2 regions of the Idiomarina sp. HB genome follow, and region 2 is predicted to be linked to the other one. Evidence: predicted binding sites of a transcription regulator. Region 2 holds the regulator's gene; the other holds the start of a gene.
The links. The regulator NrdR, encoded in region 2, represses ribonucleotide reductase genes. The targets are predictions, from matches to a motif close to AAACACNANATNTNGTGTTT.
Positions count from the first base shown of each region.

Region 1: the regulator NrdR is predicted to act here: its motif matches at 3,677-3,696, upstream of nrdA (class 1a ribonucleoside-diphosphate reductase subunit alpha).

Region 1 covers NZ_JAYLVU010000001.1:598,154-604,280, forward strand. Annotated here, with positions in the region: gene gyrA (DNA gyrase subunit A) at 1-1,896, opposite strand, end outside; gene ubiG (bifunctional 2-polyprenyl-6-hydroxyphenol methylase/3-demethylubiquinol 3-O-methyltransferase UbiG) at 2,046-2,774, shown strand; gene VBY75_RS03030 (HAD family hydrolase) at 2,778-3,461, shown strand; gene nrdA (class 1a ribonucleoside-diphosphate reductase subunit alpha) at 3,733-6,063, shown strand; gene nrdB (class Ia ribonucleoside-diphosphate reductase subunit beta) at 6,082-6,127, shown strand, end outside.
Region 2 covers NZ_JAYLVU010000001.1:17,142-23,268, forward strand. Annotated here, with positions in the region: gene radA (DNA repair protein RadA) at 1-1,128, shown strand, start outside; gene ettA (energy-dependent translational throttle protein EttA) at 1,176-2,840, opposite strand; gene glyA (serine hydroxymethyltransferase) at 3,000-4,256, shown strand; gene nrdR (transcriptional regulator NrdR) at 4,296-4,745, shown strand; gene ribD (bifunctional diaminohydroxyphosphoribosylaminopyrimidine deaminase/5-amino-6-(5-phosphoribosylamino)uracil reductase RibD) at 4,738-5,865, shown strand; gene ribBA (bifunctional 3,4-dihydroxy-2-butanone-4-phosphate synthase/GTP cyclohydrolase II) at 5,878-6,127, shown strand, end outside.

The sequences.
Region 1 (6,127 bases), 580 kb from region 2:
GGTAATACGTTCGTCGGCTTCAAGCGGTAACAAGTTGACGATAGGCTTGCCTCGAGAAGCACGACTTGCCAACGGCAACTGGTAAACTTTCATCCAGTAAATACGACCACGGGTTGAGAAGCATAAAATGGTGTCATGCGTGTTCGCTACCCACAGTCTTTCAATAAAGTCTTCGTCTTTCATCTTAGTGGCGGCTTTGCCTTTACCACCACGACGCTGAGCTTCGTACTCAGTCAACGGCTGATACTTCACATAACCTTCGTGAGAAAGCGTCAGAACAACATCTTCTTCGTTGATTAAGTCTTCCATGCTGATGTCATGTGCAGCGGCGGTAATATCGGTTTTACGCTCATCACCAAAGTTACTGCGTATTTCAACCAGCTCTTCACGAATCACTTCCATCAGGCGCTCTGAACTGTTCAGAATATGCAGCAGTTCAGCAATTTGTTCTAACAGGCCTTTGTATTCATCCAGAATTTTTTCGTGCTCTAAACCAGTCAGTTTATGCAGACGTAAATCCAAAATGGCCTGAGCCTGTTCTTCAGTCAGGTGATAGTTGTCACCCCGAATGCCGTATTCTTCAGGCAGATGATCAGGACGCGCGGCATCAACACCGGCGGTTTCCAGCATTGAAGCAACATCACCCAGCTGCCATGCGCGGGCAATTAGCCCGGCTTTAGCTTCAGCTGGCGTGGGTGAACGACGGATAAGCTCAATAATTTCGTCAATATTAGCCAGCGATATCGCCAGACCTTCCAGGATATGAGCACGTTCACGAGCTTTGCGTAATTCGTAGACTGAGCGGCGGGTAACCACTTCACGACGGTGGCGAATGAAGCAATCCAGCATATCGCGCAGGTTAAACAGACGCGGCTGACCTTTATCCAGGGCAACCATATTAATGCCAAACACAACCTGTAACTGGGTATTAGCATACAAATGGTTAAGAACAACTTCGCCAACATCGCCACGACGAATTTCAATGACGATACGCATACCGTCTTTGTCAGACTCGTCACGTAAAGCACTAATACCTTCAACGCGCTTTTCTTTAACCAGTTCAGCTATTTTTTCAATTAAGCGGGCTTTATTCACCTGATACGGAATTTCCGTAACAATGATGGTTTCTTTACCCGTTTTCTCGTCGACTTCCACTTCCGCCTGAGCGCGCAAATGAATACGACCACGACCGGTTTTATAAGCTTCAACGATACCGCTGCGACCTGAAATTGTCGCTGCTGTTGGGAAGTCCGGACCCGGGATGTATTCCATTAACCCTTCAACATCAATATCCGGGTTATCAATCATCGCCAGTGAGCCGTCAATAACTTCCGTCAGGTTATGAGGCGGAATATTAGTTGCCATACCAACAGCAATACCCGAGGAACCGTTAACTAACAGGTTGGGTACGCGGGTTGGCAATACATCAGGAATACGCTCTGTACCGTCGTAGTTATCGACAAAGTTAACGGTCTCTTTGTCCAGGTCGGCTAAAAGCTGATGAGCAATTTTTGCCATGCGAATTTCGGTATAACGCATCGCAGCGGCTGAGTCTCCGTCAACAGAACCAAAGTTCCCCTGACCATCAACCAACATATAACGCAATGAAAAGTCCTGCGCCATACGAACAATCGTGTCATAAACTGCGCTGTCTCCGTGAGGGTGATATTTACCAATCACATCACCGACAACACGCGCTGACTTTTTATAAGGTTTATTAAAGTCGTTGCGCAATTCGTTCATTGCGAACAGGACACGTCTGTGTACTGGCTTCAGGCCGTCACGGACATCAGGTAAAGCACGCCCAACAATGACGCTCATGGCATAATCGAGGTACGAACTTTTCAGTTCGTCTTCAATATTTACCGGTGACACTTCTCTGGCTAGATCGCTCATAGTTTATTCCCTAAATATAGATCCGCATATTCATTGTTATTTTGATCCAATCATTGTACCCATCCCAAACGCGTCTCGCACCCTCTTTTTCTTATTCTTTGCCTGAGGTAGACTAGCCGCGTTATCCATCTCTTAAAGACGCATAATCTATGACCACCAGTCGCTCTAAAACTGAACAAAAAAACGTCGATCCGGAAGAGATCGCAAAATTTTCAGCACTCGCCTCGCGCTGGTGGGACCCGGATGGCGAATTTAAACCTTTGCATAAAATCAACCCGGTCCGGCTGGGCTTTATCGAAAACCATACCGAAGGGCTTTTCGGCAAGAAAGTACTGGATGTCGGTTGTGGCGGTGGATTACTCAGTGAAGCCATGGCGGAACGAGGCGCTGAGGTTACCGGTATTGATTTGGCCGAACAGTCATTAAAGGTGGCACGTTTGCACGCATTAGAAAGTGGCCGCCAAATTGACTATCAATGCATTGCCGTTGAAACGCTGGCCGAACAAAACACCGACAGCTACGACGTAGTGACCTGTCTGGAAATGCTCGAACACGTGCCTGACCCGGCCGCCATAGTACAAGCCTGCGCCAAAGCGGTTAAGCCCGGGGGATTAGTCTTTTTCTCCACTTTGAATCGTAATGTGAAATCCTGGTTATTGGGTATTGTCGCTGCCGAGCATATTTTAGGCTGGGTACCGAAAGGAACTCATCAGCATCAACGTTTTATTCGCCCGTCAGAACTTTTAAGTATGACTGACAAAGCCGCTTTAGAAGATATCGCTATTAATGGCTTAATTTTTCATCCTTTAAAAGGCTTTGTACTTTCAGACAAAGATGTTGATGTAAATTACATTGTCGCTTTGAAAAAGCCGGAGTAATTCATGAGTTCCTCAGATAAAAGTTCTCCGGTAAAAGCTGTCCTGTTTGATTTAGATGGCACCTTACTTGATACCGCACCCGATTTAGGCGCCGCATTAAATGCTGTTTGCGAGCAATACGAGCGCCCTGCTGTCAATGCTGAGGTGTTCACACCAGTTGCGTCCCATGGTTCCAGAGGCTTACTAAAATTGGCCTTTGATGACAATTACACACACATGGAAACAGAGCTGAGACACGCCTTCCTGAGTGCCTATAAGAATAATATCGCGACTCATACCCAACCTTACCCGGGTGTCCTGGAGCTACTGGCGGTATTACAGCGTGAGTCCATTAAAGTCGCGATAGTGACCAACAAGCCTGAACGCCTGACACACCTGTTATTACCGCACTTCCCCGAATTTGAAGCTATTGAAGTTGTGGTGAGCGGCGATACTCTCAGTGTCGCAAAACCATCGCCTGAACCTTTATTCTATGCGGCTGAGAAACTGGGTGTTGAACCAACAGACTGCCTTTACGTGGGTGATGCCGAACGCGATATTGAAGCCGGCCGTAACGCCGGAATGGTCACTGTGCTTGCCGAGTACGGTTATATCAGTAACGAAGACCAACCCCAGCGCTGGCAGGCCGATTATCATATTGAATCTCCGCTGGCATTGCTGGAGTTACTGGCTATCAACAACTCTTGATCTATTAACTTCTTTTAAAAGACAAAAAAATTATATAGAAAACTTTTCAGCGCAAACTCAGGCCAGTTAAAGGCTGGCAAAAAATCAAGATTCTGAATTCAAAATTATTCCGTTTTTACCGTTAAATTCACTTGATCGTATTGCCAGTTAGACCTAGCATACAGTTCATCCCAGACACACTAGATATTGTGTAAATATCGCTCTGTACAACTAATAAACACTATATCTTGTGGCTACAAACCTATAACAAAAAGCTAAGAGTCGGCGCAAAATGAACGAGCAACTTTATGTTACGAAACGCAGCGGCGAACGCGAACCGCTAAACCTCGATAAAATTCACCGAGTGATCATGTGGGCGGCCGAAGGACTGAATAATGTCTCAGCCTCTCAGGTTGAAATTAAATCTCACATTCAGTTTTACGATGGCATTAAAACTGAAGACATTCATGAAACTATCATTAAGGCAGCTGCCGATCTCATTTCGGAAGATGCGCCCGACTATCAGTACATGGCAGCGCGACTGGCTATCTTCCACTTGCGTAAACGAGCTTACGGTAAGTTTGAACCGCCGCGTCTTTATGACCATGTGAAAAAAATGGTGGCCGAGCATCGCTACGATGAACACCTGATGGATGACTACAGCGAAGAAGAGTTTGATCAAATGGACGAGTTCCTTGATCACTGGCGTGACATGAACTTCTCTTATGCTGCGGTTAAACAGCTGGAAAACAAGTATCTGGTTCAAAACCGGGTAACGGGTGACATCTATGAAAGCGCGCAGTTCTTATACATATTAGTCGCCGCTTGTCTGTTTTCGGATTACCCGAAAAGCACTCGTATGGATTACGTTAAACGTTTCTACGATGCAGCTTCTGAATTTAAAATTTCTCTACCGACACCGATTATGTCAGGTGTACGTACGCCGACACGTCAATTCAGCTCCTGTGTTTTAATTGAAGCTGGCGATAGTCTCGATTCTATTAATGCCACCGCCAGTGCTATCGTAAAATACGTATCTCAGCGCGCCGGTATTGGTATTAACGCGGGGCGTATTCGCGCATTAGGCAGCCCTATCCGTAATGGTGAAGCTTTCCACACGGGCTGTATCCCATTCTATAAGTACTTCCAGACAGCCGTTAAAAGCTGCTCGCAAGGTGGTGTTCGTGGTGGCGCGGCTACCTTGTTCTACCCACTTTGGCATCTGGAAGTTGAAAGCTTATTAGTACTGAAAAATAACCGTGGTGTTGAAGAAAACCGGGTTCGTCATCTGGATTATGGTGTTCAGTTTAACCGCACCATGTATCAGCGCCTGATTAAAGACGATTACATTACCTTGTTCAGCCCATCTGACGTTCCGGGGCTTTACGACGCCTTCTTCGAAGATCAGGACGAGTTTGAGCGTTTATACCAGCAGTACGAACAGGATGAAAGCATCCGTAAAAAGCGTATTAAGGCCATTGAGTTGTTTGGTCTGTTTATGCAAGAGCGTGCCAGCACCGGCCGTATCTATGTGCAAAACGTAGACCATTGCAACACGCACAGCCCATTTGACTCTAAAGTTGCGCCTATCCGTCAAAGTAACTTGTGTCTTGAAATTGCATTGCCAACTAAGCCATTAAGTCACGTAAATGACGAAGAAGGTGAAATAGCGCTTTGTACTCTGTCAGCCTTTAACTTAGGTAAAATTGAAAGCCTGAGTGAATTTGAAAACTTAGCAGACTTGGCCGTTCGCGCACTGGACAGCCTGCTGGATTATCAGGAGTACCCTGTTCCGGCAGCTTACAACGCCACCATGAACCGCCGTACTCTGGGTATTGGTGTTATTAACTTTGCTTATTACTTAGCCAAGCACGGTGTTAAATATTCAGACGGCTCTGCAAACGGCCTGGTTCACCAGACCTTTGAAGCTATACAGTATTACCTGATGCAAGCTTCAATGAATCTGGCTAAAGAAAAAGGCGCCTGCCCTAAATTTAATGAGACCACCTACTCTCAGGGCATTATGCCAACCGATACCTATAAGAAAGATCTGGACAAAGTGTGCAACGAACCACTGCATTTAGACTGGGATAAGCTCCGTGCTGACATTAAACAACACGGTATGCGTAATTCAACATTATCCGCTCTAATGCCGTCAGAAACATCGTCGCAGATTTCTAATGCAACTAACGGTATCGAGCCTCCTCGTGGTTTTGTCAGCATTAAGTCGTCAAAAGACGGGGTAACTAAACAGGTTGTCCCTGACTACGAAAACTTGAAAGACAAATACGAGTTGTTATGGCAAATACCGAATAACAAAGGGTATCTTGAGCTGGTTGGTATCATGCAAAAATTTGTGGACCAGACAATTTCTGCAAATACCAATTACGACCCGAACAAGTTTGATGCGGGTAAAGTACCGATGAAACAGCTTCTGCAAGACTTGTTAACCGCTTATAAACTGGGAGTTAAAACGCTCTACTATCACAACACTCGTGATGGTGCTGCTGACAACCAGTCCGACATTGCTGCACGTCAACGTGCCGACAAGCCTCAGGCCCAGAGCGCAGAAGTTATCATCGAAGAAGATGACGATTGTGCCGGTGGTGCTTGTAAAATTTAATAATAAGGATTTTAGCGAATGTCGTACTCAACGTTTAACCAAGAGCAGAATAACCCGTTAACGG
Region 2 (6,127 bases):
GAATTTGACCGGGTTTTAGGTGGTGGTGTAGTCCCCGGTTCGGCAATACTGATAGGTGGTTCACCCGGTGCCGGTAAGAGTACTTTATTATTGCAAACCCTATGTAAGTTGGCGGAGCGTATGCCAGCGCTTTACGTGACCGGTGAGGAATCTTTGCAGCAGGTAGCAATGCGGGCACAGCGGCTTAATCTGCCAACCGACAAATTGCGCATGCTCTCTGAAACCTCGGTAGAAAGTATTTGTCAGCTGGCCGACAAAGAAAAACCTGCCATTATGGTCATTGATTCGATTCAGGTAATGCATATGGCTGACATTCAGTCAGCGCCGGGCAGTGTTTCGCAGGTTCGTGAGGCGGCAGCTTTTTTAACGCGCTACGCAAAGCAAAAGAACGTTGCCATTATTATGGTAGGACACGTGACCAAAGAAGGGCATTTGGCGGGGCCTAAAGTTCTGGAGCATTGCATTGACTGCTCTGTACTTCTGGATGGCTCATCAGACTCGCGCTATCGCACTCTGCGCGGTACTAAAAATCGCTTTGGTGCAGTGAACGAGCTTGGCGTATTTGCGATGACAGGCGGTGGTTTGAAAGAGGTTTCAAATCCATCGGCTATATTCCTGCAACGAGCGGAGGACCAGGGAAATGGCTCGGTTGTTATGGTGGTTTGGGAAGGTACGCGACCGCTATTGGTTGAAATTCAGGCGCTGGTTGATTACTCGGCTCTGGCAAACCCACGCCGGGTTGCTGTGGGGCTGGAACAAACGCGATTAGCATTATTACTGGCTGTTTTGCATCGGCACGGTGGCTTGCAGGTGTCTGATCAAGACGTTTTTGTGAACGTTGTTGGTGGCGTTAAAGTCTCCGAAACGTCAGCAGACTTAGCGTTGTTGCTTGCCATTGTCTCCAGCTTTAAAGGAGAACCATTGCCGCGCGAATTAATTGTGTTTGGTGAGGTTGGTCTGGCCGGTGAGATACGCCCGGTACCTAATGGCCTGGAGCGATTAAACGAAGCGGCTAAACACGGTTTTAAAAAAGCCATTGTGCCTGTCGGTAATGCGCCAAAAACGTCACCAAAAGGCATGGAAGTGATTGGCGTGAAAAACCTTCAACAAGCACTGGATGTGATGTAGTTTGCAGAAAAAAGGGAGCTTTATGCTCCCTTTTGATACCCGGTCTATTAACCAATAGGTTTGTATTTAATGCGGTGTGGCTCCATTGCCTGCTCACCGAATTTTTCTTTCATGTAAGCTTCGTAGTCGCTGTAGTTACCTTCGTAGAAGACCACTTCGCCTTCATCACGGTAATCCAGAATATGGGTAGCGATGCGGTCAAGGAACCAACGGTCGTGCGAGATAACCATGACAGAGCCCGGGAATTCCAGAATGGCTTCCTCAAGTGCCCGTAAGGTTTCAACGTCCAAGTCGTTGGTTGGCTCATCGAGTAACAGTACGTTGCCGCCGGCTTTTAACAGCTTCGCTAAATGCACCCGGTTACGCTCACCACCAGACAATTCGCCAATACGTTTTTGCTGGTCGGTACCACGGAAGTTAAAGCGGCCGACATAAGCGCGACCATTCACTTCAAAGTTACCAATTTTCAGGATGTCGTTACCGTCAGTAATTTCTTCAAAAACAGTCTTGCTGTCGTCCATGCTGTCACGGAACTGATCAACACTGGCTAGCTGCACTGTTTCACCGAGCTCAATAGAGCCGCTGTCTGGCTGCTCCTGGCCGCTGATCATGCGGAATAAGGTGGATTTACCCGCACCGTTAGGGCCAATAATACCGACAATGGCACCTTTAGGAACATTGAAGCTTAGGTTATCGATAAGCTGGCGCTTCTCGTAAGCTTTGCTAATACCATTAACTTCAATGACTTTGTCACCCAGACGAGGACCTGGCGGAATAAACAACTCGTTGGTCTCGTTGCGTTTTTGGTAGTCGCCACTTTGCAGCTCTTCAAAGCGATTAAGACGTGCTTTGCTTTTCGCCTGGCGGCCTTTGGGGTTAGTTCGTACCCACTCCAGCTCTTGTTTAATGGTGCGCTGGCGGGCTTTTTCTGAACGCTCTTCCTGCTCCAGACGTTTCTCTTTCTGTTCCAGCCAGGAAGAATAGTTACCTTCCCATGGAATACCATAGCCCCGGTCAAGTTCAAGGATCCAACCAGCAACATTATCGAGGAAATAACGATCGTGGGTAATGGCAACGACGGTGCCGGTGTAATCGTGCAGGAAGCGCTCTAACCAAGCAACGGACTCTGCGTCTAAGTGGTTAGTCGGCTCGTCGAGTAGCAGCATATCGGGCTTAGATAACAGCAAGCGGCAGATAGCCACACGACGGCGTTCACCACCTGACAAGTTGCCTATTTTGGCATCCCACTCGGGAAGACGAAGCGCATCGGCTGCGCGCTCCAGAATATTATCAATATTGTGACCGTCTTTAGCCTGTAGTAAAGCTTCTAGTTCGCCTTGCTCTTTTGAGAGAGCATCAAAGTCAGCATTTTCGTCAGCGTAAGCCGCGTAAATTTCATCGAGCTTAGCGAAAGCCTCTTTAACGTCCGCCACCGCTTCTTCAACGGTTTCTTTCACCGTTTTGTTTTCATCTAGCTGGGGTTCCTGAGGCAGATAACCAATTTGAGTTCCCGATAAAGCGCGGGCTTCACCTTCGTACTCTTTATCAACACCCGCCATAATGCGTAGTAAGGTTGACTTACCGGCACCGTTGACACCCAGAACACCAATTTTGGCCCCCGGAAAAAACGACAGAGAAATATCTTTTAAGATGGTTTTCTTAGGTGGAACAACTTTGCTCACCTGAGACATTGAATAGATATATTGCGCCATAGCGACGTAAAATCCTTCCTATCAACAAAAAAGTTACTGCATAGTTTACTGTTATTTACGAACATCCCCAAACTTTGTTGCGCTGAACTAGGCACTCATTTGTGTTTTAAGGTAAAATACCGGACAAATTAAGACCATTTAATGATTTGGAGAGCTGTAATGCTGAAATCTGAGATGAACATTGCCGACTTTGATGCGGACTTATGGCAGGCGATGCAAGGTGAAGTTGAACGTCAGGAACAACACATTGAACTGATTGCATCAGAAAACTATACCAGTCCGCGGGTTATGCAGGCTCAGGGCTCGCAGCTAACCAATAAATACGCAGAAGGCTATCCGCATAAGCGCTATTACGGCGGCTGCGAGTTTGTCGATAAAGTCGAAGACTTAGCTATTGAGCGCGCAAAGCAACTGTTTGGTGCTAAGTACGCAAACGTTCAGCCGCACTCAGGTTCTCAGGCAAATACCGCTGCTTTCATGGCTCTTATGGAAGCCGGTGATACTTTCCTTGGTATGAGTCTGGCTCACGGCGGTCACTTAACTCACGGTTCCGGAGTTAATTTTTCAGGCAAACTCTACAACGCGGTTTCATATGGTTTGGATGAGTCCACTGGCGAAATCGATTACGCCGAAGTTGAAAAGCTGGCGCAGGAACATAAGCCGAAAGTGATTGTTGCAGGCTTTTCAGCCTACTCTGGTATTGTTGACTGGAAAAAGTTCCGTGAAATTGCTGACAAAGTCGATGCCTATCTAATGGTCGACATGGCTCATGTTGCAGGCTTAATTGCCGCCGGTGAATATCCTAACCCGGTACCTTATGCTCACGTTGTTACGACGACCACACACAAAACTCTTGCGGGTCCACGTGGCGGTTTGATCATTTCAGGTAGTGACGATGAGAAATTACACAAGAAGTTAAACAGCGCGGTATTCCCGGGTAACCAGGGTGGCCCACTTTGCCATGTTATTGCTGGTAAAGCGGTTGCTTTCCAGGAAGCCTTGCAGCCGGAATTTAAAGAATATCAAAAGCAGGTATTAGTGAACGCCAACGCTATGGTTAAAACCATGCAGGCGCGCGGCTATAAAATCGTCTCCAATGGCACTCAGAACCACTTGTTCCTGGTTGACTTAATTGACAAAGACATTACCGGTAAAGATGCGGATGCAGCTTTAGGTAATGCTTTTATTACCGTGAACAAAAATGCCGTGCCTAATGATCCGCGCTCACCGTTTGTCACTTCAGGTTTGCGTTTAGGCACACCGGCTATTACCCGTCGTGGTTTTCAAGAAGCCGAAGCCGAGCAGGTTGCGAACTGGATTTGCGATGTTCTGGATGATATTTCTGATGAAAGCAAAATCAGCGAAGTTCGCGAGCAAGTAAAAGCGTTATGCGCCAGGTTTCCTGTTTACGGTTAATGAATAGCAGTTGTAAAGCGCACTTAAAGGAGTCAGGCAATGCATTGTCCATTTTGCGGCACACAAGATACTAAGGTTATCGATTCGCGACTTGTTGCGGATGGGGCCTCGGTTCGTCGCAGGCGTGAATGCAACCATTGCAAAGAGCGCTTTACGACCTTTGAAACGGCAGAGCTGATTATGCCGCGAGTCATCAAAACCGATGGTTCGCGTGAACCATTTAACGAAGATAAGCTGCGCAACGGTTTATTAAGAGCGTTGGAAAAGCGTCCTGTGAGTCTTGAGCTGATGGAGCAGGCAATCAACAAAATAAAGTCGAGCATACGCGCCACCGGTGAGCGCGAAATTAGCAGCAACTTTATCGGTAGTTTGGTTATGGAAAACCTGAAACAGATTGATAAAGTTGCTTATGTTCGTTTTGCGTCGGTGTACCGTTCTTTCGAGGATATCCGTGAGTTTGGTGAAGAAATCGCACGCCTGAATGACTAATTTATTAGAACAACAGTTTGACCATATAATGATGCACCGCGCGTTAAAACTCGCGCGGCGTGGGTTAATGACAACCCGGCCTAACCCGGCTGTGGGCTGTGTCATTACTGTCGGCGAAGAAGTTATCGCAGAAGGTTGGCATCATCAGGCAGGTGAAGCTCATGCCGAAGCTCATGCTTTGCGGTTTGCAGGTACAAAGGCAAAAGGGGCAACCGCTTATGTCACTCTTGAACCCTGCAGCCATATTGGACGAACTCCGCCTTGTGCCGACGCTCTGATTGAAGCTGGCGTTGCCCGCGTTGTTGTGGCTATGCGGGATCCTAATCCTCGCGTCAGTGGTAACGGGATTAAGCGTTTAGAAGAGGCAGGCATACGTGTTGACGTTGGTACGTTGCAGTCCGCAGCCGAGAGTTTGAACCCCGGGTTTATTTCCCGCATGACACGACAACGCCCGTGGCTCACCTTAAAAATGGCGACTTCACTCGATGGGAAAACCGCTTTGGCGGACGGTCGCAGCCAGTGGATTACCTCTGCGGAATCTCGCAGTGACGTGCAGACTTATCGCGCTCAGGCAGATGCTATTTTGACCGGCGCAGCAACGGTTTTAGCGGATAACCCGAAGCTTACCGTACGAGTTAATCAATGGCCGGCATCACGACCACTGCCTGAACCATTAAAACAGCCAGTACGTATTATTATCGACAGCCAACATCGGGTGAATGATGATGCCCGGGTGTTTGAGTCACCGGCGCCTGTTTGGCTGGTACGCACAACGCCGGGCAAGGACACTCGGCACCCACATTGCCATGAGCTTATTATTGAAGCGGACAGAGACGGCAAAGTGTGTTTAAAAGCACTGATGATTGAATTAGCTAAACGTGAAATCAATCAGGTGTGGACAGAGTGCGGCGCTAGTCTGGCAGGTGCGATTATTGAACAGCAACTCTGTGACCGAATGATGATATACAGCTCTGGTCAAATACTGGGTCACCATGGTCGTTCGGTTATCGACATGAGTGAACCATTAGAATTAGCTTCAGCGCCAAGATTTAAAGTTATTGATCGCCGGCAGGTTGGCCCGGATCAACGCTTGGTAGCAGTACCTCAAACACAAGATTAAGGGTAAAGCGGTATGTCACTGCATAGCACAGAAGAGATTATTGAAGACATTCGTCAGGGAAAAATGGTTATCCTGATGGATGATGAAGATCGCGAAAACGAAGGCGACATTATTATTGCCGCTGAGTGCGTAACGCCTGAATCCATTAACTTTATGGCGCGTTATGGTCGTGGACTTATCTGCTTGACGCTAACCGAGGAACGCTGTAAACAACTTAATCTTCCGTTAATGGTCGATAAAAACAACGCGCCTTATGCAACAA